One region of the Neobacillus solisequens genome, then DNA from elsewhere that is predicted to be linked to it. Evidence: riboswitches for the same ligand, from Rfam matches in the RefSeq annotation. Region 1 holds a riboswitch; each other region holds the start of a gene.
What was found. A riboswitch is a leader RNA that binds a small molecule or an ion and turns the genes downstream of it on or off. The one in region 1 is predicted to bind S-adenosylmethionine.
Positions count from the first base shown of each region.

Region 2: linked by a shared signal. The riboswitch ahead of ACI3K6_RS11655 (homoserine dehydrogenase) and the one ahead of ACI3K6_RS10360 (O-acetylhomoserine aminocarboxypropyltransferase/cysteine synthase family protein) in region 1 are both predicted to bind S-adenosylmethionine.
Region 3: linked by a shared signal. The riboswitch ahead of metE (5-methyltetrahydropteroyltriglutamate--homocysteine S-methyltransferase) and the one ahead of ACI3K6_RS10360 (O-acetylhomoserine aminocarboxypropyltransferase/cysteine synthase family protein) in region 1 are both predicted to bind S-adenosylmethionine.

Region 1 is NZ_JBKFGJ010000009.1:219,289-229,766, forward strand. Features, by position in the region: gene ACI3K6_RS10310 (3-hydroxyacyl-CoA dehydrogenase/enoyl-CoA hydratase family protein) at 1-504, shown strand, start outside; gene ACI3K6_RS10315 (acetyl-CoA C-acetyltransferase) at 595-1,770, shown strand; gene ACI3K6_RS10320 (acyl-CoA dehydrogenase family protein) at 1,816-3,597, shown strand; gene ACI3K6_RS10325 (arsenate reductase family protein) at 3,807-4,166, shown strand; gene gcvH (glycine cleavage system protein GcvH) at 4,246-4,629, shown strand; gene ACI3K6_RS10335 (YusG family protein) at 4,734-4,973, shown strand; gene ACI3K6_RS10340 (toprim domain-containing protein) at 5,124-5,480, shown strand; gene ACI3K6_RS10345 (thioredoxin family protein) at 5,487-5,798, shown strand; gene ACI3K6_RS10350 (nuclease-related domain-containing protein) at 7,380-8,108, opposite strand; gene ACI3K6_RS10355 (hypothetical protein) at 8,313-8,654, shown strand; SAM riboswitch class I at 8,725-8,826, shown strand; gene ACI3K6_RS10360 (O-acetylhomoserine aminocarboxypropyltransferase/cysteine synthase family protein) at 8,920-10,236, shown strand; SAM riboswitch class I at 10,361-10,466, shown strand.
Region 2 is NZ_JBKFGJ010000011.1:18,844-29,321, forward strand. Features, by position in the region: gene fabL (enoyl-[acyl-carrier-protein] reductase FabL) at 1-264, opposite strand, end outside; gene ACI3K6_RS11600 (hypothetical protein) at 371-553, shown strand; gene mutY (A/G-specific adenine glycosylase) at 570-1,673, opposite strand; gene ACI3K6_RS11610 (metal-dependent hydrolase) at 1,798-2,778, shown strand; gene ACI3K6_RS11615 (YfhJ family protein) at 2,808-3,077, opposite strand; gene ACI3K6_RS11620 (small, acid-soluble spore protein K) at 3,212-3,388, shown strand; gene ACI3K6_RS11625 (YfhH family protein) at 3,428-3,751, opposite strand; gene ACI3K6_RS11630 (SDR family NAD(P)-dependent oxidoreductase) at 3,840-4,517, shown strand; gene recX (recombination regulator RecX) at 4,526-5,332, opposite strand; gene ACI3K6_RS11640 (YfhE family protein) at 5,488-5,619, shown strand; gene ACI3K6_RS11645 (YfhD family protein) at 5,725-5,913, shown strand; gene ACI3K6_RS11650 (DoxX family protein) at 6,022-6,516, opposite strand; gene ACI3K6_RS11655 (homoserine dehydrogenase) at 6,974-8,200, opposite strand; SAM riboswitch class I at 8,523-8,632, opposite strand; gene argH (argininosuccinate lyase) at 9,061-10,437, opposite strand.
Region 3 is NZ_JBKFGJ010000002.1:127,360-137,837, forward strand. Features, by position in the region: gene ACI3K6_RS01100 (HXXEE domain-containing protein) at 116-598, shown strand; SAM riboswitch class I at 729-839, shown strand; cobalamin riboswitch at 911-1,103, shown strand; gene metE (5-methyltetrahydropteroyltriglutamate--homocysteine S-methyltransferase) at 1,263-3,569, shown strand; gene ACI3K6_RS01110 (DUF2935 domain-containing protein) at 3,728-4,567, shown strand; gene ACI3K6_RS01115 (hypothetical protein) at 4,782-4,922, shown strand; gene ACI3K6_RS01120 (hypothetical protein) at 4,969-5,643, shown strand; gene ACI3K6_RS01125 (hypothetical protein) at 5,644-5,811, opposite strand; gene ACI3K6_RS01130 (YozD family protein) at 5,983-6,156, shown strand; gene ACI3K6_RS01135 (hypothetical protein) at 6,342-6,530, shown strand; gene ACI3K6_RS01140 (serine/threonine-protein kinase) at 6,534-7,355, shown strand; gene ACI3K6_RS01145 (sporulation protein) at 7,342-8,112, shown strand; gene ACI3K6_RS01150 (YodL domain-containing protein) at 8,227-8,535, shown strand; gene ACI3K6_RS01155 (hypothetical protein) at 8,581-8,709, opposite strand; gene ACI3K6_RS01160 (lmo1851 family serine protease) at 9,019-10,478, shown strand, end outside.

The sequences.
Region 1 (10,478 bases):
CATTTAGAAGGACTGCCAAACGGCGTTCCATTTGACCTGCAAAACGTGGCCATTAAAGTGTTTGAAACGATTGCGACTGCGAAGGTGTCCACTTCCGCTGAAGAAGCTCGTGATAATAACTTCTTAAACTTTGTGGACGGCGTCAGCTTTAACGGTGATCACCTGCTTTATGATGCAAAACAAGTCGTGCTTGCCCTTCATGAGCAAGGCTACAAGCCAAAAGTCCGCAAGAAAGTTCCGGTTGTCGGTGAACCAGGGTATGCAACATTATTGCTGGGTGCTGAAGGAATGCGTTTATCCGGCTATATTTCCGAGCATGATTTGAAAATTGCTAAGAAAATCGCTTACGTGATCTCCGGAGGCAAGGTGCCATACGGAACGGAAGTCGATGAGGAATATTTATTAGAACTAGAGCGTGAAGCATTCCTGAGCCTAGTCAGAGAGCCAAAAACGCAACAGCGTATGCAGCATATGCTCGTTAAAGGCAAACCGTTAAGAAACTAGAAAAAGTTCAGAGAGGGCTGCAGGTCTTGTGCCCTCTCCACAATCATAGATTGCTATTTTTAAAAAAATGCAAGAAAGAGAGGGAACGATATGAGAGAAGCGGTAATCGTTGCCGGTGCCAGAACCCCGGTTGGAAAATCGAAAAAGGGATCGCTAGCCAATGTTCGTCCGGATGATTTAGGAGCATTGGTTGTAAAAGAAACATTAAAACGTGCTGGTAATTATGAAGGAAATATCGATGATTTAGTAATGGGTTGTGCAATGCCGGAAGCGGAACAGGGCAATAACGTCGCCCGGAATATTGGCGCATTGGCAGGTCTTCCACACACAGTTCCAGCCATTACAGTCAATCGTTTTTGTTCATCTGGATTGCAAGCCATTGCTTATGCAGCACAGTCCATCATGCTGGGTCACACGGATACGGCTATTGCCGGTGGTGTAGAATCCATGAGCATGATTCCGATGGGCGGACACGTCATTCGTCCTAACGCAACACTTGTTGAAACAGCTCCTGAGTATTACATGGGTATGGGGCATACAGCTGAACAAGTAGCGATTAAATACGGGATTTCTCGTGAAGAACAAGATGCTTTTGCCGTACGAAGCCATCAACGTGCCTATAAAGCCATCCAAGATGGGAAATTTGTGGATGAAATCGTACCAGTTGAAGTAACAAGCCGCTTTGTTGGCAGCAACAATAAGCTTGTTGAGAAAAAGTTCTTATTTTCACAGGATGAAGGTGTTCGCCCAGAAACCAATCCAGCAACATTAGCGAAACTACGCCCAGCTTTTTCTGTTACAGGTTCTGTAACAGCTGGTAACGCTTCGCAAACAAGCGACGGGGCAGCTGCCTTGATGATTATGGATCGCGAAAAGGCTGAATCACTTGGGCTTAAGCCACTGGCTAAATTCAGATCCTTTGCGGTTGGCGGCGTACCACCAGAAATTATGGGTGTTGGTCCTGTAGTAGCCGTTCCAAAAGCCTTGAAACTGGCTGGACTAGAAGTATCCGATATCAACCTGTTTGAATTGAACGAAGCATTTGCTTCTCAATCCATCCAAGTTATCCGTGAACTCGGCCTTGATGAAGAAAAAGTAAACGTAAACGGCGGCGCCATCGCACTTGGCCACCCACTAGGCTGTACAGGAGCGAAGCTGACCTTGACATTAATTAATGAATTAAGACGCAGAAACGAACAATTCGGTGTTGTTACTATGTGTATCGGTGGCGGTATGGGTGCTGCCGGTGTGTTTGAATTACTATAATTGATCAACTGTTCCCCATCAAAAAATTTAAGGAGGAAACAAACCATGACTGAAACGAAAAAAATTGTTAAAGGCGGAAGCTTTTTAATCGAAGATATTTCCTATGAGCAATTATTAACACCTGAAGATTTTACCGAAGAGCATTTAATGATTGCCAAGACAGCTGATGACTTTGTTGAAAAAGAAGTTCAGCCTGTGCTAGAGAAATTGGAAAATCATGAATTCGATATTACCGTAAAGCTTTTAAAAGAAGCTGGTGAACTTGGACTTTTAGCAGCTGATGTACCAGAGGAATACGAAGGACTTGGTTTAGACAAAATCACATCCTCGTTGATCACTGAAAAAATGTCAGGCGGCGGTGGGTTCGCTCTTTCCCATGGTGCACACGTAGGAATTGGCTCCCTGCCAATCGTTTTATTCGGAAACGAAGAGCAAAAGAAAAAGTATTTGCCAGCCCTTGCTTCTGGTGAAAAACTAGCTGCCTATGCACTAACAGAGCCAGGTTCAGGATCTGATGCACTTGGTGCAAGAACAACAGCCAAATTAAATGCAGAAGGCACACATTATATCTTAAATGGTGAAAAACAATGGATCACCAATGCTGGCTTTGCAGATGTATTTGTGGTTTATGCTAAAATCGACGGCGAAAAATTCTCCGCATTTATCGTAGAAAGAGAATATCCGGGTGTTTCTACTGGTGCGGAAGAGAAGAAAATGGGAATCAAGAGCTCCTCAACCCGTACTCTAATTTTAGAGGATGTGCCAGTACCAGTCGAAAATCTTTTAGGCGAAATTGGCAAAGGCCATGTCATTGCGTTTAACATCTTAAACATTGGACGTTACAAACTGGCAGTCGGTGCAGTCGGTGGCTCTAAAAAGGCGCTGGAAATGACCGTGAAATATGCCAACGGCCGTCAGCAATTCAAAATGCCAATCTCCCAATTTAACCTAACGAAGGAAAAATTCGGTACTTTGGCCTCTGAACTATATGCAGCTGAGAGCTCCGTATGGCGTACAATTGGCTTGTATGAAGAAAACCAAGGAAAACTCTCCGATGAAGAAACAAAGGACATTAAAGTTCTTGCTAATTCCATTGCGGAATATGCGATTGAGTGTTCATTAAACAAATTCTTCGCCAGCGAAGTATTAGCACATGTGGTTGACGAAGGCGTGCAGATTCATGGCGGTTATGGGTTCATGCAGGAATATCCGATTGAAAGAGCCTACCGCGATGCCAGGATTCAGCGGATTTTCGAAGGAACAAACGAAATCAACCGCTTGTTGGTGCCAGGCACTCTAGTGAAAAAAGCGATCAAAGGCGAACTTCCTTTATTCCAAAAAGCCATGGCGCTTCAAGAAGAATTAATGATGTTAATGCCAGAAGAGCCAGGTGACGAGCCGCTTGCTCAAGAAAAATACTTGGTGAAAAATGCGAAGAAGATTGCCTTACTGTCTGCTGGTTTAGCCGCTCAAAAATACGGCCAAAAGCTTGAAGCAGAGCAAGAAATCCTTGCCAACATCGCTGACATCGTGTCTGATGTCTATGCAATGGAATCTGTTGTATTACGTACAGAAAAAGCCATCGCCAAAGACGGTTTAGACAAAAACAAGCAAAAGCTTCTTTATACACAAATCTTCTGCCAAGAAGCATTCAACCATATCGAAGCAACTGCAAAAGAAACCCTAGTAGCCGTAGAACAAGGCGATATGCTGCGAATGATGCTTTCATCCCTTCGCAAATTCACTCGCCACACACCAATCAACGTCATCGCCAAAAAACGCGAAGCCGCTGACGTGATCATTGAAGCAGAACGCTACATCGTTTAAAAAAGGTTGGTGCTTGTCACCCAGTAAAAACCGGTCCTCTGTTTATCGCGGAGGACTTCTTCTTTATTTCTTTTTAAAAGAAGGAATTTACCGAAATTAGTCGAATTTATCTTTGGATAGAACCATAGTGTTAGGATTTTAATAGTGGTTATGATACTATTTCAAGTGAGGGCTGCCTCAAAGATTTTAGGGAATAAGGCGGTGAATCGATGTCATTGACGTTTTACTGGTACCCAAAATGCGGCACATGCCGAAACGCAAAGAAATGGCTGGATGAACATCAACTGTCATTCGATGCGGTACATATTGTAGAAAATCCACCCTCCCGCGAGCAAATAGCGGATTTCTATAAAAAAAGCGGGCTGGAATTAAAGAAATTTTTCAACACAAGCGGTATGAAGTATCGCGAACTAGGAATCAAAGATCAACTGAAAACAGCAACTGAAGACGAAATGCTAGATCTCCTCGCTTCAGACGGTATGTTGCTCAAAAGACCAATCTTGACAGATGGACAACATGTCACAGTGGGCTTTAAAGAAGAAGAGTATGAGAAAATGTGGCTCAAATAACTCTCTTCACTTTCATTAACGAAATCGATTTATTTCGATGATAGACATTTTAGAAGAACATAATGGAGGGATTTAAGTAATGAGTGTACCAAAGGAATTGCGTTATTCAGAAGAACATGAATGGGTAAAAGTAGAAGGCGACAAAGTGCGTGTTGGGATTACTGACTTCGCGCAGCACGAATTAGGGGATATCGTGTTCGTTGAACTTCCGGAAGTTGGCGATGAAGTAACCGTTAACGAGCCATTCGGCAGCGTAGAATCCGTTAAAACCGTCTCAGAACTTTACGCACCAGTCAGCGGTAAAGTTGTGGAAGTAAACGAAGACTTAAATGACAGCCCTGAATTTGTTAACGAATCTCCATATGAAAAAGCATGGATGATCGTCGTTGAAGTATCTAACAGCGGTGAGGTTGACGAATTAATGACTGCTGAAAAATATGAAGAAATGATTAAAGAAGATTAATCATTTAATCTAGGCACCTTTTACTCGAAGGTGCCTTTAATTTCCACTTTATCTTCTTCTTGAATGGGGAAACTGTAAATACAATAAAGAAGAGGGTGGAAAGCATGGCATTAAACCAAAGCAAAATCGATGTGACAGACAGAGTCGTCGGAAAGCTGAAAAATGGAGAAATCCAATTATTTATAGAAAATACCCCAATTGGCAAAATCAAAATGTCTGATCATATTCAAGTAGAACTTGATCACCATTTTGAAGCTGAACAACAAAAAATTTATCAACACGTCACTGTTACAGAAGGTCGAGACGCCAAATACACTGATTGCGATGACGGAGGTTGGTGCTAGCTTTTCGTCATCATCGTCATCCATGAACAAGCATATACCTATTTTTAAGATGACAATGATGTTATAGTTAACATAGGTAAAGGATGGAGCACGTCTTGTAACTTTTGGAATATGTTAACAATAAACCACTTCTTTCACAGGTGATGGATGATGAATGATACGTATGCTGACAAAGTTCTAATCGTAGAAGGAAAATCCGATAAAAATAAAGTGAAAAACATTGTAAAGGAACCGGTTGACATCATTTGTACAAACGGGACCATCAGTCACACAAAATTGGACGAATGGATTGACATCCTCGAAGACAAAGAGATCTATATCCTAGTCGATGCCGACGAAGCTGGCGAAAAGCTTCGCAAACTGTTTAAACGTGAATTCCCTCATGCCGAGCATTTATATATTGACCGAATGTATCGCGAAGTAGCAACAGCACCTGTGCACCATCTGGCCGCTGTCCTGCTAGGAGCAAACATTGACGTTCATAGCGAGTATTTAGAAATGGGTTAACGAAAGATGATCGAATGGAATCAAGAAGACTTAACAGCTTTTTTAGAAAATAAACAAACCGGATTGGTTTACTTTTATACCCCACTATGCGGCACTTGCCAGGTAGCTTCAAAAATGCTGCAAGTCATCGAACAACTGTTGCCTGAGGTGGCGATGGGCAAAATGAACCTGAATTATCACGCCGCCCTGGCTCAGAAGTTTGCCATCGAAAGTGTTCCTTGCCTGTTGTTTATTCGGGACGGCACCGTTGTTGACGGCCTTTATGCCTTTCATTCCGTGCCTTTTCTTTTGGATAAAATGAAGATGAATTTTGGGTAAGCAGACGCTTTTTTGGGGAGCGTCTGTTTTTTTGTTTCCGCCTAGTTTCCGCAAAATCTGGCCACTAGGGAAGGACTTTGCGTTCTTAAAAAAACATATAGTTCCACACTCCTGAACAACCAGTTCACACTAGCAAAAAAGGAACATAGAGGTGTTCTACATTCCTGAAAAAACAGTCGCACCAGCAAAAAAGGAACATAGAGAGGTTCTACGTTTCCGAAAAAAGAGTTGCACCAGCAAAAGTGGAATAAAGAGGGGTTCTACATTCCAGAAAAAGCAGTTCACACCAGCAAAAAAGGAACATAGAGGTATTCTACGTTCCAGAAAAAGCAGTCGCACCAGCAAAAGGGGAATAAAGAGGGGTTCTACGTTCCAGAAAAAGCAGTCGTGCCAGCAAAAAAGGAACATAGAGGTGTTCTACGTTCCAGAAAAAGCAGTCGCACCAGCAAAAGGGGAATATAGAAAGGTTCTACGTTCCAGAAAAAGCAGTCGCACCAGCAAAAGGGGATTATAGAGAGGTTCTACATTCCTGAAAAAGCAGTCGCACTAGCAAAAAGGGAACATAGAGATGTTCTACGTTCCCGAAAAAACAATTTCGTCATCAAAAAGGGAATATAGAAGGGTTCTAGTTCCCGAAAAAACAGTTTCGTCATCAAAAGGGGAATATAGAAGGGTTCTACGTTTCCAAAAAAAGAGTTGCACCAGCAAAAGGGGAATATAGTGGTGTTCTACATTCCAGAAAAAGCAGTCGCACCAGCAAAAAAGGAACATAGAGGTATTCTACGTTCCAGAAAAAGCAGTCGCACCAGCAAAAGGGGAATATAGAGAGGTTCTACATTCCTGAAAAAGCAGTCGCACTAGCAAAAAGGGAACATAGAGATGTTCTACGTTCCCGAAAAAACAATTTCGTCATCAAAAAGGGAATATAGAAGGGTTCTAGTTCCCGAAAAAACAGTTTCGTCATCAAAAGGGGAATATAGAAGGGTTCTACGTTTCCGAAAAAAGAGTTGCACCAGCAAAAGGGGAATATAGAGGGGTTCTACGTTCCTGAAAAAGCAGTCGTGCCAGCAAAAAAGGGACATAGAGGTGTTCTACGTTCCAGAAAAAGCAGTACCGGAAACAAAAAGGGAACATAGAGGTGTTCTACGTTCCAGAAAAAGCAGTACCGGAAGCAAAAGTGGAATATAGAGGTGTTTTACGTTCCTGAAAAAGCAGTCGCACTAGCAAAAAAGGAACATAGAAGGGTTCTACGTTCCAGAAAATCGACCTCAACATCAAAATTGGGAATAAAGAGGTGTTCTACCTTCCATAAAAAGTGACCGCACCAGCAAAAGGATCGCTTATAAAGCGCACACTAAAATTTAATATAAGCCCTTACACAATTTTTAAAGTGAATCACTCATAATAAAACCATCTTCCATACCCCACTGCCTTAAAATTCTCTTTTAAAATCCTCCAAATTAATTTCTTAGAAATGTTTCCCCTTCCACACCAATCAAGTATCTTATTCGTCGTAACCCGCTCCCCCGGAAACAAAAGCCTAAATTCATCCACAGCCCGCAACACCGCTTGTATCAGCGACTATTCATACCCACAATCCAAACAACTCAATTTCCGTCCTGTGGTTGCAATCGAAAAAGACTGACACTTACAACAAGTAATGCCCTTTTTCAGCTGCTCAAAAGAATAGGCAGGTAATTTAGAATAAGGGTACTTTGTTATATGGGCTGCTAATAATGTTTCTATTAATTTGGTTTGGTGTCCATTAACTCGTGTGGTTCCGGCATTTAACTTTTTCATAAAGGCATTCAATTGAGTTGGAAAGATGAGGGATTCATGAACGGGTGCTTGATAGAGGGTGAAATTAGGATTAACAAAGGCTAGATAGGGTTTGATGGGAATCTGGCAGTCCTTAATGGAGAGGGATTTACGAAGGAGTGTTACACAGCGATCCAATTGTCCAAGGGGATTCAATATTTCTTGGTTACTGCCCATGGGATAAAACTGCCCATCTCTAAAAATGTAATCACCTTCTGAATTTTTGATATCGATAAGGTTCCCAACACCATTTGCTATGATAAATGAATCAATTTGAAAATAGGAGTTGTTATGTTTCATAAGTAAATCATTTAGAATCGGAATATGATCATCAAGTTGTCGTTCTGCAAATTCATCAAATTTCAACTCTCCTAAATATCCTTTTTGCAGATTGATAAAATTTCTTTTGTCATTTTCCGATAACTCCATGCGTGCATTCAAGATCCGAAACATTGCTAAATCATGAGGCTCGGTTCGAGGTTTAATAATCATGACTTCTTTCCTTTCAAATTTGATAAATCTATTTTACAAAACTTCCGACAAAAAATGGTGAAAAATGTGTTAAGAATCCCTCCTTCCGACATATTTCTCGGGAAATGATCATCTCAGGTACGGTAATTGTCGAGCATTTATTAAAGGAAGTCGGCATATTATTGCTGAATAGTAAAGGTAGCATAACGGAAGCGGAGTGATTGTATGAAGGAAGCGGTTCATTCATTTATACTTGCTGCTAACCAGTTGGAGCATATTCTGCCATTGATCCGACAGGCAGATTTTCACGTAGCCATTTCGACCCACCATGAAACAGTCAAACTGGCAATTAACCACGGTACAATTGAAATTAGTGATGATTTAGCTCCAGGCTATACGATTAACGGCAGCAATGCAGGGATCCATCGATTAATAAGTGGTGAGGCAAAACTGCGGACACTTCAACGTGAGGGCGTGTTAAAAGTAGAAGCACCCTTAAGAATCGTGCTGCTATTAGAAGCATTATTCGTATTAGCGAGCAGTCAAAATTTTGCCAAAATTAGTTAGTAAAACTCTTGACTAGGTAGAGGACATCCTGTAATATATTTTTTAAATATTCAGTAATAATAATGAATAATTCTTATCCAGAGTGGCGGAGGGACTGGCCCGACGATGCCCAGCAACCGGTTTGAGACACGGTGCCAATTCCAGCGGAGCTTCATGCCCCGAAAGATAAGAAGTACGGATCCCCCACTTTATAAAAAGAGTGGATCCCCCTCTTCTTATGAAGTGGGGGTTTTATTTTTATACAAAAGAGAGAGGAGTAAGGAAAATGACAGAAAAGCAAAAGAAATATCGGTTTGAGACATTAGGGGTTCATGGAGGTTTATCGCCGGATCCGGTTACTGGTGCACGCGCTGTTCCAATCTATCAGAACAACGCCTATCAATTTAAGGATACCGAGCATGCAGCTAACCTATTTGGGTTAAAAGAACCGGGCTATATTTACACGCGGATACATAACCCGACCGTTACTGTGTTTGAGGAGAGAGTTGCATTATTAGAAGGTGGGGTTGGCGCCCTTGCGGTGGCAAGCGGTATGGCGGCCATTACTCTAGCCATTTTAAACATCGCCGAAGCTGGTGATGAAATTGTTTCTGCTTCAACACTGTACGGCGGCACCTTTAATTTATTCGCCGTGACTCTTCCGAAATACGGAATTAAGGTAAAGTTTGTTGACCCTGCAGATCCAGAAAACTTCCGTGCGGCTATTACTGAAAAAACGAAGGCTGTCTTTGCTGAAACCATCGGTAATCCAAGCTTAACTATTTTGGACATTGAAAAAGTAGCGGAAATTGCTCATCAAGCAGGGATTCCGCTAATCATTGATAATACCTTTGCTACTCCATATTTGTGCCGTCCGATTGAACATGGTGCAGATATTGTCATTCATTCAGCCACTAAATGGTTGCTTGGGAATGGCACAACTTTAGGGGGTGTCATTGTCGATGGAGGAAAGTTTGATTGGAATTCACGGAAATTCCCTGGTTTTACGACTCCGGATCCAAGCTATCATGACCTGGTCTATGCAGAAGCACTTGGACCTGTTGCGTATATTGTTAAGGCACGTGTTCAATTGCTGCGCGACCTAGGGCCAGCGTTAAGTCCGCAAAACGCCTTCCAGTTTACACTTGGATTGGAGACACTTCATGTGCGAATGAAGGAACATGTGGCCAATACCCAAAAGGTTGTGGAGTATTTAGAAAATCATCCTGCTGTTGAGTGGGTTTCTTATCCTGGGCATCCATCCCATCCTGACTATGAATTAGCAAAAAAATACCTGCCTAAAGGTGCCGGTTCTGTAGTTATTTTTGGTATTAAGGGTGGACGTGAAGCAGGGGCCAAATTAATAAATGCGATTACTTTATGGGCTCATGTGGCCAATGTGGGAGATGCGAAGAGTTTGATTATTCACCCGGCCAGCACCACGCACCAGCAACTTGATGAAGAGGGTTTGAAAGCATCAGGAGTTTCAGAGGATTTAATTCGACTGTCTATAGGGATCGAAAATGCCGAGGACTTAATTGAAGATCTTGAGGATGCCATTGAGGTGGCAACAGGTCTAACTTCATTAAAAACGAAGGCTTAGTCGAATTTTTCCGAAAATGAAGAAATTTTATTGACACTGCTTTTTATCCATGATACGATAACTTTCGTAATATATTTTTTACGTAAACGAACTAAAGTATTAATTGAATATAGGATTGTTTAAGCTCTTATCAAGAGAGGCTGAGGGATGTGCCCTATGAAGCCCGGCAACCGTCAATTTTATTGAAATGGTGCCAATTCACACAAAGCGAATGCTTTGAGAGATGGGAGAAAGGATTGATT
Region 2 (10,478 bases), on a different contig from region 1:
GTTATTAACAAACACATCTAATCGTCCAAATTCCTGTTCAATTTGTAAAAACATATCCTTGATTTTGCTTACATCACCAACGTTAGCTTTCACTACTAGGGCTTTTCGACCTAACGCTTCTACCTGCTCAGCCGTTTCCAATGCACCCTTTTTGGATCTTGCATAATTGATAACAATATCGTAACCTGCCTCTGCAAGTCTGACGGCCGTCGCTTTACCAATTCCTTTGCTACTGCCGGTAATTAGTGCTACTTTTTGAATCATAATCTTTTACCATCCTATCTTTGTAACTTTATTATTTTATTTTAGCTTTTCCATGATGGGAAGACAATGAATAAGGGCAAAATAGAAAAGAAAGGAGTGAATCTATATGTATAATGGAAGAGATATGACTGAGCTTACCATGATGGCAAAATCGGATTGGAATAATGAAGAACTTACCTTTTTCCATCACGCCCTGCAGCAAATGACCCCTTACCTAAATAGCGAAGGACAATCCATACACCGACAAATCATCGAAGAAATTGAGCACCGCGGTGGTTTGAAACCGTAGTGTAAAAAGAACGCCGCTAAAACGGCGTTCCATTCTCCTTATATAGCTTCATAGTCTTTTGGTATGGAACTGGAAAGGCATACTCCGCCATTTCCTCAAAAGAAACCAACTTCCATTCTTCATTCTCTTCTATTTCCGAATTGATTGTACCGGCATACACTTTTATATTCCAGATTAAATGAGAAAAAACATGCTCAATTTGCCCGATTAATTTATCTAACTGAACCTGTAACTGTAATGTTTCATGAATTAAGTCTTCTAGCCTTTCCCGTTCAAACTGTATAGGATGCCCAATTTCTATATTAGGGAATTCCCAAAGGTTAGCCAACAATCCGTTTGCGGGGCGTTTATGAATTAAAATTTTCCCGTTGTGATCCTTCAAGACAGCGGCTACTAGTTCCACACTGCGGGTCTTTGTTTTTTTCGTCTTTATGGGAAGGTCCTGTTGTACACCCTCTTCAAAGGCATGACAATGATCACGAACAGGACATAACAAACAGGACGGTGAAGTAGGAGTACAAATAAGGGCTCCCAGTTCCATTAATGCCTGATTAAAAGCGGATGGGTCTTCGTGTGAAATCAGCTCTCTAACTGCAGCTTCAAATACCTTGCGAGTTGAAGGCTTGGCTATATCCTCCCAAATGGAAAGGATCCTAGATAAAACCCTCATCACATTGCCATCTACTGCCGGTTCAGGTTTTCCGTAAGCAATGCTTAAAATAGCCCCAGCCGTATACGGTCCTACCCCCCTCAAAAGGGAAATTTCTTCAGGAGTATTGGGAACTTTACCATTATATTTTTCCTTCACTTCTCTGACAGCTGATTGCAGATTTCTCACTCTGGAATAATACCCCAAACCTTCCCAGGCTTTCAGCACTTTTTCCTCATCTGCATCGGCTAAATCTCCAATAGTCGGAAACCATTCAATAAAGCGATTAAAATACGGAATAACAGTATCTACTCTAGTTTGCTGCAACATAATCTCCGAGACCCAAACCTTATAAGGATCCCTATCCTTTCTCCAAGGAAGATTACGCTGTTCAGCGTAGAACCATGAAATTAAATCATTTTGGAAATCATATATGTTGATTTTTTCGATATTTTTTAGTTCAATGAACATAACCTATTTTCCTCCTGCTAGTAAACAACACATAAAAAGGGAATAGTATAATAAGACAGTCTTGTTTTACGATAATTCAATTGGATGTGTTTTTCAAGAAATAATTTAAAGGAGGAGCTTCCTTGTGGATACAGGAACTCACGTTGTGATGGGCATTGCATTAGGTGGCCTGGCAACATTGGACCCCGTTGTAGCAGCTGATCATGCTACTGCGACTAGTGTGTTAATAGGAACCATTGCAGGTTCGCAAATTCCAGATATTGACACAGTTTTAAAACTAAGAAATAACGCGATTTATATCCGTAATCATCGTGGAGTTACTCACTCCATTCCAGCTGTTTTATTATGGCCGATTGCACTATTGGCGGTTATTTACCCATTTTTCACCAATGCTAATTTACTTCATTTATGGGCCTGGACTTTTGCAGCTGTTTTTATCCATGTTTTTGTTGATATTTTTAATGCCTATGGAACTCAAGCGCTTAGACCGTTTTCGACTAAATGGGTTGCACTTGGAGTAATTAATACATTTGACCCGTACATTTTTGGAATTCACGTAGTGGGGATATTTATATGGATTGCGGGGGCCAACCCTGGAGTAACCTTCCTAACTATGTACGGAATTATCATTGGTTATTATTTCTTACGCTATGCAGCGAAAAAGCGGGTACTGGTTAAAGTAAGGACCCTCATACCGGATGCAACTGAAATTATCATCGCTCCGACGATGAGATTCCATCAATGGCGTATAGCAGCGATGAATAATGAATTATTTTTCGTTGGCCGTGGGAACGATGGAAAGGTTGAAATTTTAGATCGTTTCAAACGGATCCCCGTTCCAAATACTCCGGTTATTGAAGCCGCTAAAAAAGATTCTAACATCTCTGCATTCCTGTCGTTTTCACCGGTATATCGCTGGGAAGTGGATGAGTTTGATGATTATTATGAAGTACGATTTATAGATTTACGTTACCGCAGCAATGGTCACTATCCTTTTGTTGCCGTGGTACAGCTAGATCAACAATTAAAACCAATCACGTCTTACACCGGCTGGGTATTTAGCGAAAAAAAACTGCGAAAAAAATTGGGAGTCATCCCAAGTTAAAAAGCGGTGACTTTTGGTCACCGCTTTTTTTAATGCAACGTATGCTTAGATTGCTGTAAATATTTATCATATTTAGGATTAGTGCCCGCAAATTCATGTAACTTATCCCCATAATTTTCAATCCACTGTTTGACAATCCGCTCGGTCATTTCACTCCCCATATAGCCTTGTCCAGCTTTGGCATAAGATGTTTCAAAATCCTCCCATAGTAATTCAATCCAAGTTCTCGCTTGATTATAGGATAGGTATTCATTTATTTCCAATAATAACTTTGTTAATTTTTCATGATAGTCATTCATACATGCTCACCCTTTGGCAATTTCTTATAAACATAACTGAAAATATATAAGTTCATACTATGATTACGTGATCAGCATTGCATAAAAATCTTTGCTTTTCATGTTTCTCATTCCCTTTACTATGGAGGTATACCATGAGAAATAAAGCACGCAATTTCCCAAATCAAAATAACAACAAACTTGAGGGCGAGCCGCGGGCAAAAGCCGAATATGCTTCAAGAAGAGCAGACGGCACCATTAATACCCACCCTCAAGAACGAATGAGAGCTTCCGGACAACGCGATGACGAATCACCTAATGTATGGAAATAAAGATGGTGACACAAACCAGAGATGCCCTCTGGTTTGTGTTTATTTTAACCACTTTAATAACGCGATGGGCAGGGCTTCCTCTTCACCGTTTCCTTTCAGACGGTACCCCCAAGCAAATACACCGTTCATATAGTCAATTTTAAAATACTCACCAGGAGATCCTTCCAGTTCATAAATTTCTCCTGGTTGGAACACAGTCGGGTCCATTAGATACGAACGGGCCATTTGCACCTTCCTTTCTAACACTGCAAACTCATTTACCATTCCTAGTTGTTCCGCTTTTCTTGCTTTCTCCTGGAGTGTTGAAATTTCTTGCCTTAATTCATACTCAGTCATTTGGCTGTATCGTTTCTCCTGCTCCATTTTTTTCCTCCCATGTTCCTTTTTATTTTAGTATAGTTATTATGTTGTAAATAATAAAGGTAAAACTATTGAGTTGGAGGTAAATTCAATGAAAACCATATTAATCACAGGCGCAGGATCTGGATTAGGAAAAGAATTAGCTTTCCTTTTTTCCAAAAAGGGTTATCACATTTTACTATCTGGGAGATCAGCAGAAAAATTATTGTCGGTTAAAAACGAAATTGAAGAAGCTGGTGGAAAAGCCGATACCCTACCATTAGATATTCGAAATCCTGAAGAGATTTCAAAAAAAATCGAAGAAATAAGCAAAAACTTTCAAATTTATGGGTTGGTGAATAATGCAGGCGTTGGCCATTTTGGTCCGTTCCTTGAAACGTCAGTAGCACAAATCCTAGAAATGTGTGAGACAAATATTCTCGGTACACTCTTCATAACTAAGGCCATTTTGCCGATCTTGCAATCTAATGGGGAAGGGCAGATCATGAATATCATTTCGACTGCCGGTTTACGTGGCAAGGTCAATGAAAGTGTATACGCGGCTAGTAAATTTGCTATTCGAGGCTTTACAGAGAGCCTTCAAAAAGAATTAGAAGGTAGTGGCATTAAAATCAATGCAGTTTACATGGGTGGTATGAATACCCCCTTCTGGGAAGGAAGTGACCATATAAAAGATTTCTCCCGATTCCGTTCAGCACAAGAGGTTGCCGAAACCATTATGGATCAAATAGATCAGGATTCTATCATCATTGGAAGTAAAAAATCATGACAATTTCGTCATGATTCTTTACTTTCAGATAAATACCGCTCGATTAGTTCAATTGGAAAGCCTTTTCGGTATAAGGCTTGTTTGACCTTTTGCTCGTATTCAAATCCACTGTACCCCGAATATTTTCTTTGGATTTTTTCTCCTTGATACCTAATTGCTTCAAATTCTTCATCCTTATTCGAGTCTTCCGTTTCCCTCAAGGCCAGTTGGATGACTTCAAAAGAATAACCCTTTCTTAACAGCATCTGTTCAAACTTTTGTTTCTGGATTCTAAAAGAATCCTTGGAATTTTTGTTAAAAAACTTTTGACTGAGCTTCATTGCTTTTTCAATCTGCTGTTCAATAGAATATTCCTCTAAAGCCAAAGAGCCGATTTTTTCAGCAATTCCTTTCTCCTTCAACTCCTGCTTAATGACCCCAGGACCTTTATCCGTTGTATTAGCTTGTGTTCTAACATACGCAAAGGCGTATTCTTCATCATTAATGTATTTTTGCTCGGTTAATTTATGTAAGACTTCATTAATTACGGGTTCTTCCATTTCTTTTTTCAAAAGATAGTCCTTGATTTCTTTTTCCGATCTGATTCTTCTAGCCAAAAAATGAACAGCTAGGTTATAGGCTTTACGTATGTCATCTTGATATTGAATCTCTAAAAGTGAAAACTCATCAAGTTCCATGCCTTTTTTTAGCTGAAATTTTATTAAAACATCACTATCGACACTAAAGGCAAATTCCTCGCCTTTCCCCTTGTCCATAAAAATATTAAACCGATCAGCGTTGTTTTTTTGCGTGGTGATTTTTGTTATAATGGCCATTTTCTTCACCTCTCCCTTACTTTACCATAACTTGATTTGAAAAATATATTTAAAAAATCCGTATCAATCCCCCCTTTAAAGGTAAAAATGGAAGTGGGTACAAATTGTACCACTTTTACATAAAACTACAGTTAAGTTTGAAAGGAATGAGAAAAATGGGAGATAAGAAAAAGGATAAAAATCGCTTCAAGTATACTTTATCAAGCACACAGGAAGTTCTGTATCAACGTGAATTTAAAATGGCTGATAAGGCTGGAGGATTTACTGACCGGAAAACTAAATTATAAGCATTAAATTTTTTTCCATTAATGACCCCCTTCGCTTTTGTAAAAGCTAGTAAAGGGAGCTGATGATGCTCCCACCACTGCTTACAATTGAAAGGGGTTTTTATAATGGGTCGCGCACATGGACATAAAACTCGCGATAAAAACAAAGCATCACTTCCACAGGTGCCAAAAAACATGAAATCTGACGGCAATGACGTAGAATTTTCAAAAGAAATGGCTGATGGAGCAGATCTAGAAGCACTTGCTCGGGCTAATGCAGCTAACCAACGTGTTCAAAATCGCGGTCGAAAGTAAAAAAATAGAAGCAGGCACGCCCTGCTTCTTTCCAATTATTTATAAGGGGGAATAAATGTTATTTCAACAGGTTCCAAGGGGGAGGTAGTTTAGAACCTGGTAAAACCGTTAGTGTGTGTTACCATTTTTAACTGGTTCCTTTTTTAATACATTTTTAACATATGGTACGGCGAATCGGTCAAGACCGAAGTAATAAGCTCCCGCGCCTGCGAATAATAGAATCATGGCTGCTGTATAAAGAATAGGATTAGTGCTAGTTGTTCCGGCTAACATAAAGTTTAAGTTCATGAATGCACCTGCGATTAAAGCTGGAATAGTTGCCAAACCTACGACTAAGCCAATACCTACAAGTAACTCACCCCATGGAATTAATACGTTGAAGATATGCACATTTGGAATGGCAAAGCTTTGTAAGAAGTCAGCATACCAAGCTTGAACGGCTGGGTGTTCACCTGTTGCATTTGCTAGTGCCCCTTTTAAGAAGCCTCCAGCATCAAATCCACCTACTAGTTTATGATAACCAGCCTCGATCCATTGGAATCCAAGCCAAATCCTTAACACTGTCCAAACAACTGCTGCGATAGGGGTTTTATACCATCTCATCACAATCATCTCCTATTAACTTTTGAGTTCATACCCAATTTTTGTAAATCAAATGATAGGAAGTATTCAGCTAGCTGTCGACTGTAGTGGAGTTTGTGATTGCTTTCACTATCTCCTCTACACTTTTAATATACTCTGCAGCTACTAAAATGACAACGGTTTTCACAGTTTCTTAACATATTTATAGTGTATATATGAATACACTGTGAACTAGATTACCTTCCTGTTATCAATCATAACTGTGGATAATGTTGATAATGTGGATATCGATCGAAATGTATTGTCAAGCCTGATTATCGGGGAATTCTAATTTGTGAATAGTTAAATACTGAACCTGAACCTATTTTTTGTGGATAATGTGGATAATCTTGTGGAACACTCTCCTCGCAGGACTCCTGCTGTGGATAAATCCCTGGATAATTAAACGGGAGCACCTTTTCTATTTCGGTGCTCCTGCTTATAAGACTTTTACTGGTTTTTTTATTGGCTCATATTCTCCAAGAATGGTGAAATAACGTAGGGATTGTTCCTGTTGATTCAACTGATCGACATCACGTTTTGTAGCTTCAACTATAAAAGTTGTCTCGTTAATTTGCTCTAACCATGTAATCGAAGGGTGGATATAATTTTTCACATGACCATGAATCAACCACTGTTGTTTCGTTTCATTATTTTTATCTGAAATGGTGGCAGTGCCAGATTTTTCAGGTCGAGGTCCAGATGAGTTCGTTTGACAAACATATACTAAATCCTCAATCATGGCACTGGCGGTAGGAAACATTCCAGCTCCAGGGCCCTGCAATGTAATCCTGCCGACGATATCTGAATGGACATTAACTGCATTTTCCACCCCTTCCACATGGTAAAAAGGATGTTCTTTCCCAACAACAACTGGTTTTACAATGGCAGTTAGATTATCTCCCGCCTTATGAATGCTGGCAACATGTTTAAACCTTAATCCTGCAAGTTCAGCTGTTTCAATTAACTCACTCGTAATCGAAGTAATCCCTTCCCGTTCCACTTCCTGCCAATTCGGCTGCTCGCCAAATGCAATTCTGCTAAGAATCATGCTTTTATAGAAGGCATCGAAGCCTTCGACATCATTGGTAGGGTCTGCTTCTGCATAACCATTTTCTTGTGCTTGAGTCAGTGCCTCTTGGAAGGACAGCTTTTTCTCACGCATTTCCGTTAAGATAAAATTGGATGTACCATTTAATATGCCCTGAATATACTGTACACGATTAATCTTTAATAACTGACCCAGTGTTTGAATCACCGGTATCCCACCGGCCACTGTAGCTTCAAATCCAACTGATACGTGATGTTCCTCTGCTAATTTCAACAGCTCTTCTCCGTGGTGGGCAAACATTTCTTTATTGGCTGTAATGATGTGGCAGCCCTTTTGAATGGCTTGTTTTAAATAAGTGAAAGTCGGTTCCTTTTCAACGATTGCTTCAAACACAATATCTAACTGCGGAAACTGCAGGATTTCTTCAAAGTCTGTCGTTACCAGAACCTCTTCTCTAATATCCCTTGACTTCTGTTTATTGCGGACGAGTATGGAAGCAACTTCTACGCGTTTTCCCAATGTAGCCTGCAACTCATCCCCATGTGTTTGAATTGTCCGATATACCCCTTCCCCTACCGTTCCAAAACCTAGTATCGCCACCTTAATAACATCCATTTTCTGTTCACCCTTTCCACGTATTTTTTTTAAAGAAGACTCGGTTAAACTTGTCTGTTGATTTCCACTCTAGATGCAAGCGGTTCGTGGGCGTTTCGGCGAGCCTCCTCGGCGTTTGCACCTGTGGGGTCTCTCCAGTACCGTACTCCCACAGGACATTGAATTTCTTCCTTGAATCTGCCCACGCACGAAGGAAATGCGATAGCGTTTTCGAGGAGTCTTCGCATCTTCCGCTACAATCAACAGAGTGTAAAAAATCAACACTGACCTTTAACACAGCCTAAAAGAAAAGCCCTCTTCATAAGAAGAGGGCTAGTTCCTCCTCTTATCTTTCAGGTAATAATACCTGCAGGAATTAGCACCTTTTCAAGGAATACCTTGAAGGTTGCCGGGCTTCATAGGGCCTAGTCCCTCCGCCGCTCTGGATAAGAGATATGTATTTGACTTTTCACTAAATTTCCAATATTTAAATGAAATATTATCTGAATTTACTTGAAATGTCAATATTAAAGTGATTTATGATCAACCATTCTTTTCCTTCCAATTGATGAACCTGTTTTGTGCCCCTGTGGTTTAGTGTTAAGAACTTCAGTTATTCGCCTAAAAAAATATGAACCTATCGTATATTTCCTTCTTTATATTGATAGACCCCCATTCTCGTTGATAAGATCCTCTTTTGCGTTGATATAGCCCAATTCTCGTTGATAAGACCTTCTTTTACTTTGATATACTTCGTTTTCAAGTCGATAAAGTTATGCACTTATGAGTTTAGGATAATATTCACATTTCAAGTAGATAAAACGGCTATATTATAAAAAAAACACCACCCGCATCACACAAGCGGGTGGCATTCTTTCAACTTATTTTTCCAATTTCGCCTCGGCCAGTTTAATTTGCTCAAGTACCTGGGACGGCGAGGTTCCGCCAAAGCTATTACGGACAGCTACAACATGCTCTGGAGCAAGAACCTCGTATATGTCTGATTCAAACAACGGACTAAATTGTTCGTATTCTTCCATGCTTAAGTCCAGCAAAAACTTGCCAGATTGAATGGCATATAAAACAATTTTCCCAATTACTTCATGTGCGTCGCGGAACGGAAGCCCTTTGCGAACCAAATAATCGGCGATATCGGTCGCATTGGAGAAATCATTATTGATCGCTTTGCGCATCACGTCTTTTTTCACAGTCATCGTTTCAATCATCGGAGCAAGCAGCTTCAAAGAGCCTTCTAGTGTTTCTACCGTATCAAACATGCCCTCTTTGTCTTCCTGTAAATCCTTATTATAAGCTAGCGGCAAGCCTTTCAATACCGTCAATAACCCAATCAAATTGCCATATGCACGGCCTGTTTTCCCACGCAGTAATTCTGGCACATCCGGGTTCTTTTTCTGCGGCATGATACTTGAACCGGTACAAAAGGAATCATCCAGTTCGACAAATTGAAACTCTTGGCTTGACCAAATGACCAATTCCTCCGACAGGCGGGAAATATGGGTCATGATAATCGAGCCGATGGACAGAAATTCCAGAATAAAGTCACGGTCGCTTACGGCATCCATGCTATTGGGATAAATCGTTTCAAATCCTAGTAATCCCGCAACGAGTTCTCGGTCGATCGGGAAGGTGGTGCCTGCTAATGCCCCTGAACCAAGCGGAAGCCAGTTAATCCGTTTCAAGGAATCTGTCAATCTTTCTTTATCACGTTCAAACATCCAGAAATAAGCCATTAAATGATGGGCAAATGAAACTGGCTGCGCCCGTTGCAAATGTGTATAGCCTGGAATCAACGTTTCGATATGTTCCTTTGCCTGATTGAGAATGGCTCCCTGCACTTCCTCCATTAAGGTGATCAATTCTAGCGTTTTTGTGCGCAGATACAGATGCATATCAGTGGCAACCTGATCATTCCGGCTTCGACCAGTATGCAATTTTCCACCGACAGGGCCAATTTTTTCTATCAATAGCTTTTCAATATTCATATGAATATCTTCATCTTCTACCAAAAATTCAACCTCGTTACGGTCGACCATTTCTTTAATAGACAGTAAGCCTTGCTTAATTTTTTCAACATCGTCCAACGGGATAATACCACATTGGCCCAGCATTTGCACATGTGCCAGGCTTCCGGCGATATCCTCCTTGGCCAGCTTCTGGTCAAAGGATATCGAAGCAGTGAATTCTTCGACGAGCTTGTTCGTTTCTTTGGTAAAGCGTCCGCCCCATAGCTTAGACATGATTACTCCTCCTAATACTAAGAAGACTGCCCTCGAATCAA
Region 3 (10,478 bases), on a different contig from region 1:
AAAACTCATTTGTATTTGAAATGACAGACACATATGAAAGTCTGAGACTATCAAAATTTATTGCGTAATTCTTATTCAATTAACGATGTAAGTTACTTGAAGAGGGGGAAGATATATGGACTATTATCTTGTTATATTTTTTTGTTTTGCTATTACACTTCATAATATCGAAGAAGCAATATGGTTGCCTAAATGGTCACAGCAATCTTCAAGGTTTCAAAAGCCAGTTTCTTCAAGTGAATTCCTTTTTGCTGTTATTTTTATAACTATTTTGGCTTATTTATCTGCATTTAGTTTTTTGTATATGCCAGAATTAGATTTTGCGAAATGGATGTTTATTGGATTTTTAGGTTCAATGATTTTAAATGCTATTTTTCCGCACCTTATTGCGACCATATTGATGAAAAAGTATGCACCAGGACTTCTCACTGGTTTATTACTTAACCTTCCAATAAATTCATTAGTTATCTATCAAATGTTTTCAAAGAATATAATTATATGGAAAGAGTTAATCATATCAACATTTGTAGTAGGAATTATTTTATTGGCACTTATTCCTTTTTTGTTTAAAGTGGGTGGCAAAATAACTCCTTCTTAATAGGTTGATTGAGGATTAAAAACTTTATTGAAATAGGCAAAATATTTATGTTTTTTGAAAATTACTTTGACAGCTCGTGTTTCTAATGCTATTATGACTATTAAATTCAGAACATTATAAACTATTAAAACTCTTATGAAGAGAGGTGGAGGGACTGGCCCTGTGAAGCCCGGCAACCATTCAACAATTTTGTTGAAAAGGTGCTAATTCCTGCAAAGCATTTTGCTTTGACAAATAAGAGAGGATTCCATAAGTGATGAAGACCTCTCTATTTTCAAATAGAGGGGTCTTATGTCTTTTTCTAATTTAAAATTAAATATCAGATGCATAGGTGCTGTGAGTATGATCTACACAGCTTAAAAGGGAAGACCGGTGAAATTCCGGCACGGTCCCGCCACTGTAATGGGGAGCGACTTATCATGAACCACTGTTTCATAGTTTGAAATGGGAAGGGATAAGAAGCGATGAACCAAAGTCAGGAGACCTGCCTGTTGTATGCTCTTGTACTCTACGGATGTATAGGGAGGAGTGATGAATACGTGTTGAGAAAACCAGATGGTCTCAACTCTAGTTAGCTATGCGTATAAATCTCTCTTTTCTAATTGAAAAGAGAGATTTTTTAGTTGAAGACGAAAATACAAACATAGAAGGAGATAAAAATGCGATGAATAAAGTGAAAAGCTCGAATTTGGGTTATCCGAGAATTGGTGAAAATCGTGAATGGAAAAAGGCTCTCGAACAGTTTTGGGGTGGTAAACTAGAAAAAGAGGCGTTCTTAAAACAGGTCGAGGAGATTCGTTTGCAGCATCTTCAAAAACAAAAGGATAAAGGAATTGACCTGATCCCAGTCGGAGACTTTAGCTTGTATGACCATATTCTTGATACTGCTGTTATGTTCGGTCTAGTACCGAAGCGCTTTAAATACGATGGAGGTAAAGTATCACTTGAAACGTATTTTGATATAGCACGAGGCACTAACGGTTCGGTTGCATCTGAAATGACAAAATGGTTTAACACAAACTATCATTATATTGTTCCAGAACTGGACAGAGCAATACCTTCCCTTGTCGAAAATCGCCCACTTCAATTTTATAAAGAGGCAAAGCAAAAACTTGGTATTGACGGAAAGCCTGTTATCTTAGGACCTGTAACATTCGTAAAGTTGTCAAAAGGGTATAAAGAAAGTGAGTTCCATGCAGTTGTAGATCAATTTGTACCGCTTTATGCTGAGATTTTACGTGAATTGCAAAAAGAAGGTGTAGAGTGGGTACAAATCGATGAACCAATTCTCTCTACAACAATCTCAAAAGAAGAGGTAGCATTATGTAAAGGCGTTTATAGAACGTTGCATGAGGCGGCACCAAACGTAAAGGTGATTTTACAAACATATTTTGATAGTATTGAACATTTCGAAGATGTCATTTCACTTCCTGTTCAAGGGATTGGTCTTGATTTTGTACATGATCATGGTGAGAATCTTATTGCTTTGAAAAAACATGGTTTCCCAAAAGATAAGGTGCTTGCTGCTGGAATAATTGACGGACGTAATATATGGCGTGCGAATCTAGATGATAAATTATCCACCCTAGCAGAGATTACAAAAGTCGTTTCAAAAGATCACCTTATTGTACAACCTTCATCAAGTTTATTGCATATACCTGTGACCGTTAAAAGTGAAGAATCACTCGATGAGGTATTAAAGGAAGCATTATCATTTGCTGATGAAAAATTATATGAAGTCGCTGTCCTTACAAAAGGTATACAAATTGGAAGAGATGCGATACAAGAAGAAATGGCGGCAAGTACAAAAGTGATTCAAACTTTAAATGAATCATCTTTTCGATATAACAAACAAGTTCGTGAAGCCATTCAAAAATTGCCTAACTATAAAGTAGAACGTGAAGTACCATTTCATGTTCGTCAAAAGATTCAAGAAGAGGCTTTTCAATTGCCACTTCTACCAACCACAACAATTGGAAGCTTCCCACAAACCCAAGAGGTAAGAAAACAGCGTTTAAATTGGCGTAAAGGCGAGTTAACGGATGCGGAATATGAAGAATATATTAATGCAGAAATAAGAAAATGGATTGATATTCAAGAAGAGCTTGGCTTAGATGTGTTTGTACATGGAGAATTTGAACGTACAGATATGGTTGAATATTTTGGAGAAAAATTAGCCGGTTTTCAATTCACAAAATTTGGCTGGGTTCAGTCATATGGTTCCCGTTGTGTAAAGCCACCTCTTATTTATGGGGACGTGTCTTATCAAGCACCAATGACAGTTAAAGAAACTGTATATGCACAATCGTTAACAACCAAGCCGGTAAAAGGGATGTTAACAGGTCCAATAACAATATTAAATTGGTCGTTTGTACGGGATGATATTTCACGCTATGATGTTGCCAATCAAATTGCGCTTGCGCTTCGAAAAGAAGTGGAAACACTTGAGGCTCATGGAATCCATATGATTCAAGTCGATGAGCCGGCAATTCGCGAAGGACTACCATTAAAACGTGAAAACTGGGAAAGCTATCTGAACGCTGCCGTTTATGCATTTAAACTTGCTACCACCTCAGTGCGAAATGATACACAAATTCATACTCATATGTGCTATTCAGACTTCGAAGAGATTATCGATGCCATTAAAGCACTCGATGCTGATGTTATTTCAATTGAAACCTCAAGAAGTCATGGTGAATTAATTCATGCCTTTGAAGAAAATACGTATGACAAAGGTATCGGTCTTGGTGTATATGACATTCATAGCCCACGTGTACCAAAGCTTGAAGAGCTGGTAAGAAACGTTGATCGTGCTCTTCAAGTACTTGATCCGAAGCTGTTCTGGATTAATCCTGATTGCGGTTTAAAGACACGCGGTATTAATGAAACGGTGGATGCACTTAAGGTGATGGTTGAAGCAGCAAAACAAACAAGGGAAAAGCTTAGAACAAAGCACACTATTAATTTATAAGAGATTTAAAGCATTAACGAGATCTTTATTAGGTCTCGTTTTACTTTGAGTTAAATTATAATCCCAACAATAATTTATGTGGCGGAACTGTTTTAGGAATATTTAAATGACCTATTCAATAACAATAGAATAATTGCAGTATTTAAGGGGGCCTTAGCATGAACGGACAAGAACGCGAATTACATGCTGATACAGGGGTTACATCTGGGCTATTCGTTGAGCGTTCATTAAATGAAATTCGTTTTTGGGCTAGGATCATGAAAGAGCATTCTTTATTTCTTCGATTAGGTTTTAGAGCAGAGGATACACAACTCATTCAAGAGGCTAATCAATTTTATCGTTTATTTGAACAAATCGAACAAACTGCCTATTCCTTCAATAACCAAACAGACCCCGAACAAATAAGAAGGTTTAATTCCGAGGTACAACAAGCTGCAACGAATATTTTCGTATTTAAAAGAAAAGTATTAGGATTAATTCTCACATGCAAATTACCTGGGCAAAATAATTTCCCACTATTAGTTGACCATACAAGTAGGGAAGCCAATTATTTTAGAAAAAGATTAATGGAATTAAATGAAGGAAAATTACAACCGCTTCCAGATGCCATTATTAAAGAAAATGTCTTCTTTTTAAGGATTATGGCAGATCACGCCAAATTTATTGGCCATCTCCTTGATCCATCAGAAAGGAAACTAGTTGATTTAGCACGCAATTTCAGCAATGATTTTGATCAATTGCTGTATCAAGCAAGAGATTTAGATTCTATGAAGCCACAATCTCAAACAGTTCCTCTTTTAGATCAATTCCTTGATCAAAATCGGGTGTCGGTCGCTTCTCTAAGGGACTTTAAGAGAACAGCTCGTGATTTAATTGAGCAATGTAGAATAAAGAGCATTATTCATCCTTTATTAGCAGACCATGTTTTCCGGGAAGCTGATAGGTTTCTTGAAATCATTGATATGTTTGACGCGCATCTTACAGGCAGTACACAATAAACTAGAAAACAGCTAATGTTAGAGAATGTGTAAAGCATTTGGTCTTGAAAGTAATAATCGAGTTGCTGCAGCAGCTCTTATTTTTTTTGAAAGGTTTTGGGTCAACGGTTCAATAAGTTCATTTTTCCGTTTTTTCTAAAATTATAACACATACATAATAGACAAGATTCCATTCAAAAACGACTTGCATATTATACAACGAGGTGATTTCACCATGAAAGTTAAGTATGCAGAAAGAGGTACTTTTGATCCGGATAAAGCGGCTAGGGGACTAATTGAATTGTTTAATAAAACCTACAAGCAAAATAGTCAAGAAAATAAACCACCTGATAGAGCGGAGATTAAAGCAAAGTAAACTTGTGTACCAATATGGTATGCGGTTTTTTTTATTGTTTTATATTATGGATGGAAAAACCTTAAACCAAAAGTTTAAAGGATCCAGTAAATTTAGAAATGTAACAGATGTAAAATGGCTGGATGGTTCGTATGTATATGAAGTAAATAAAAGCCATGGCTTATTTGTTGAATCTGCTTTAAAGCCGTTGTCAGATTACGATGGCAAGGTGTTGGAACAGGAGCATATTGATATTGAATATAAGTTTTTCATTGGGGATGTTGTTCAAGTAAAGGGATATGAGGCAGACCTTTTCAAAGTAGTTGGTTTCCGGACAGAAATTTGGCGTTCTAAAGATGATGCGTGGGAAGATGTTATTTATGAGCTCTCCAGGGTTCATGATGGGGAGTGGCTTGAAGTCGGGGAGGACGAACTTACTTTAATCGCCGATGCGGAAAGTGCGGACACCTTTATTCAAAAACTAGGTCTCTTATACTTAGTGAATAAGCAGGAAAAAAACAATTCTAAGTCGCAAATAAAGAATCAAGTTCGCCAATCAGAGCTTGAAGAAATCACCCGAAAAAAAGAAAAGAAGAGATTGATAGATGATCTATTAGATCTCTATAATGATTATCGAATTTTATATAATTTATTTCATGACCAGGAATATTATCAGGTCATGCGGGTTATCTTGAAAAAATTGAAAGCCATCTCAAAGGAAGACGGAAAAAGCCATGTATAGCTACCATCTGATGATTTCAACTAATAGGTAGATGACGAATGGAATTCCCGCCCATTTAATCATAGAAAACATGGTATCTGTTATTCTTTCAAACCATTTAATGATATGACTTTCTTCTTGATTCAGATCATTTCTTAAAGCTTCTAACTTCCATTTTAATTCTGACATATTCTCACACCTCTAATGGTTGTTTTTACTTATCTTATGCTTGTCCATTCTTAAAAAGACTTCCTTTTTAACGTTGTACACAAAAGCACGAAATTATATCAGAAGCTTTTTTAAGTAACTAGCATGAAAAAGCTTTATGGTTCATACATTCTGTAAAAAGGGGGCGATAGCTTGAAAGAAATTGAGGTTTTTATTGATACAGAAGAGATTGCAGAATTTTTCTTTCATGAGCTGGTAAAAAGGGGATACGTTCCCAGTGAAGAGGAGTTGGAGGAAATCGCAGATATTACCTTCGAATATTTAATTGAAAAAAGTATTATTGATGAGGAAGTAGAGGACGAGTAGGTAATATCTATTTTAAAATTAGGGGATTTAGTTATTCCTTTATGATAAATCAACCGAAAGGCGTGCATCTTATTGCCCGCTTTTTGTTTGTGTTCCTCAAAGATAAAAGGGAAAAATTATGAAATCACGAAACCTTTTATTAGTGGCTTCGTATAAATGATTACGAAGACGGAGGAGGGAATAGGATGTTCAAAAAGATCATTAAATCGATTATCCAAAGTAAGTTGGGTTCTCATCATAAACACCATCATTACGGTTCGTCCAGTGATGCTTGGAAAAAACAAAAATATTATAAGCACAATCATATGGGGCATCATCATTATAAAAAGAAGCATAAAAGCGGCAGTTTCTTGTCTAGTTTTTTTAGCAGTTAAACGATGATCAAAAAAGTGATGTTATTGCTTTCCCATATTTTAGAGAGACCTTTTCATTCAGCTGATGTAATTGCTGGACGATACGAAGTGATTAAGCATTTAGGGGCTGGCGGTTATGGGCACAGTTATCTAGTGTTTGATGAAAAGACTGGTACAAAAAAGGTATTAAAAGCACTTCGCCTTCATAAAAGGCTTACTAAAGAGGGAAGAAATGGATTTGAGGTTGAGAAGAAACTATTAGGCTCACTTGAACATCCTGGATTTCCAAAATATTATGAGGATGGAATGCATAATACCATCCCATTTTTTACGATGGAATATATTAATGGAAAGAATTTTGAGCAGCTCATTTTTTATGAGGGCTGGAAAATAACTGAATTAGAATCTTTTACAATTGCCTCCAAATTACTGGAGCAAATTGACTATTTGCACCGAATGGGAGTCATTCATCGAGATATTCGAATTCCTAATGTCCTATTAGACGGGACTTCGATTCGACTAATCGATTTAGGATTGGCTAGACCGTTAGATGGTTCAAAAAAGAAGAAGGGTCCCAGCCAAGATCTAAGAAAGGAGCTAAACTTTCAGGCAGATTTTTACGGGCTCGGTCATTTTCTACTGTTTTTGCTCTATTCGAATTTTTCCTTTGAAAAGAATCAGCAAGAAAAATCGTGGGAAGAGGAGTTAAATATATCGCCACAAGGCCAGCAAATTATAAAACGGCTACTCCAAATAAATCCTGTATACGAGAATTGTGATCAAGTAAGAGCGGATATACATCTATTAACGAAACAATTAGGAGGTATGAAACATGTCATTCTTTAACAAAGTTTTTGCAAGTGTGGGGATTGGATCAGCAACTGTGGATACAAAGCTTGAAAAGGAAACGTATATGCCTGGAGAGACGATTAATGGGGTAGTGGAGATAAAAGGTGGAAAGATTGATCAACAAGTAGATGATATCTATCTTTCTGTGAACACCACTTATTTACGGGAATCAGATGATCGTAAATATTCTGTGACCGCAACGATTGACCGTTTTCGTGTGACAGCCCCTTTCACCATTAGAGTGAATGAAAGAAAAGAAGTTCCATTCTCATTCCAATTGCCATATGATACACCATTATCCATTGGTAGGTCTAAGATATGGGTGAGCACCGGTCTAGATATAAAAGGTGGAGTGGATCCAAGTGACAAGGATTATTTAAAAGTGGTCCCTAATCCGTTAATGACGGCTGTGTTTAATGCTGTTGATCAACTCGGTTTCAGAATACGTGAAGCAGATTGTGAAGAAGCACCAAGAAGGCTGCGTGGACGTTTGCCTTTTGTTCAAGAATTTGAGTTTGTCCCAACATCAGGTCCCTTTAGAGGAAAACTGGATGAACTTGAAGTAGTCTTCCTCCCATCAGGTAACGGTGAATTAGATATTATGTTCCAAGTTGACCGAAGAGCGAGAGGTTTAGCCGGCTTATTCTCTGAAGCAATAGGAACGGATGAAACCAACGTCAGGTTATCCATAACCAACCAGGACATGCCATATCTACAACAGAAAATTCAAAGCGTAATTGAAAGATATTCTTAGAAAATCAAAAAAATTGGATTCGACAAAATTAGTGGAAATTTGATGAAGGAATTTTTAATGGTTATCTCCAATTATTAGAATAGTCAAATAACTCTTTTGGTTGGAGGAGATCAAATGATCAAACTATTAACAAATAAAAGTGGTACTCATTATGATGTGACGATCTTTCAAACTCCAAGGCAGCGGGAAAAAAAAGGGCATAAACAAGTTTATAGAACAACTATTGAGGCCAATAGCCGAGAAAATTGTTTGAAGGAAACCTTTAGTCGATTTAATGTAACCGATCGAATTCCCCTAAACTATAAGGGCAGATTCTTGACTACCGGGGATATCGTCCTAATTGATGAAGGACGTGGTGGACAGCATTACTATCAATTAAAACCAGGTGGCTGGTTTCCTATTAATCGAATCCTCTTGCTTTAACATATAAAAACCTAAGGGTAGCTCCCTTAGGTATTTTTTTAGTGGTTAGCGTTTACGTCCGCCGCTTGCTTGGTTTTCTTTGGCATGGGCCTCATGCTCGGCTACAATCGCTTCGGCAGGAATATGATTATTTTTTTTCGGTGAATTAATGCGGCTGCGATGCTTTTTTCCCATAATGGATCTCTCCTCATTTTATATTTGTGGAAAAATACATAGTGCTTTCTTTGGAGCTATTAATAGAATGCCTCATTTTTAAAATTTCATGACAGAGGGATAAAAAGTATGAACAGATTATTAAAAATTACATTTTCATGATTAATTCTTTGTTAATTTTAATTAAAAGATGTTATTCTAAACACTAAGGGTTTTATTTTTATTATGTTACAATTGTTTTAATCATTTGGAAGTAAGCTTAAGGTTGTAGAAATAGGTTTTAGCCCATTATGTTATTTATTTTTATGGTTATTGAAAGTGGTGAAGGCTTTGGAAGAAGAGAAAAATGAACAACAAAAAGAAACTCAAGAGCAAGCAACTGAAAACAAGTCGGGGTATATTCGCCTGAAAAAGTTCCACTTTATTATGCTGTTGTTTTTAATTGTGTTTTTATCAGCTGGAATAACGACCGTAGCCCTTTCGTTTGGTGATGAGAAGGTGGTTACCGTTAATAATGAAAGAACTGAATTCAGCAAGCTGTACGAAGCATATGATACATTAAAAAAAGAATATTATAAAAAACTTGATGATCAAAAGTTAATTAACGGGGCAATTAATGGTCTTGTGGAATCATTGGATGATCCCTATTCTGATTATATGAGCAAGTCAGAAGCGACAAGTTTTCATAACAGCATCTCCTCTTCGTTTGAAGGAATTGGTGCTGAGATTCAAGAGAAGGACGGACACATTTTAATTGTATCACCAATTAAAGGGTCTCCTGCAGAAAAAGCCGGTTTAAAACCAAATGATATGATCCTATCGGTTAATGGGAAATCCCTTCAAGGAATGACTTCAAGTCAAGCTGTCACTTTAATTAGAGGTAAAAAGGGAACAAAAGTGGAGCTTTCCATTCAACGTCCGGGCTCAGAAGCACCGATCAGTGTTCCGATTGTCCGGGATGAGATACCAATTGAAACCGTTTATGGTGAAATGGTAGATGATAAAATCGCTAAAGTTCAAATTACAAGTTTCTCCAGCAATACTTCAAAGGAACTGGTTACAACCTTAAATGATTTGCAGAAAAAAGGGATGCAAGGATTGGTTTTAGACTTGAGACAAAATCCAGGAGGATTATTGGACCAAGCTATTTCCATATCAAGTATGTTTGTTCCTAAAGGAAAGCTTATTGTGAAAGAAGAAGATCGAAACGGGAAAATCAAGGAAATTCCTTCCCAGAATGAAGGTAATCCTAATCTTCCGCTTGTTGTCTTAATCGATAAGGGAAGTGCAAGTGCGTCGGAAATCCTTTCAGCAGCAGTAAAAGAGTCAGCTGGAGTACCGCTTGTTGGAGAGAAATCATTTGGTAAAGGAACAGTACAAACGGCATCAAACTTTAAAGACGGTTCAAATTTGAAATACACGATAGCGAAATGGTTAACGCCAAATGGCAACTGGATTCACAAAAAAGGGATTAAACCTGATTACGAGGTCGCACTTCCTGAATATGCAACTTTGTCAATTATTAACCCTGATAAAGAATTAGCCCTATCATCCTCCTCCACAGAGGTCCAAAATGCGCAGAAAATGTTAAAAGCAATTGGGTATGACCCTGGGCGTGAAGATGGATTTTTCGATGAAAAAACAAAGGCTGCCGTAATCGCATTCCAAACAGCCAATCAATTACCTGCAGATGGTGTTTTAAAAGGTGATTCCAGCATGAAACTGATGGAACTGTTACGAGAAAAAATTCAAGCTAATGATACTCAGCTGCAAAAAGCGGTAGAGGTATT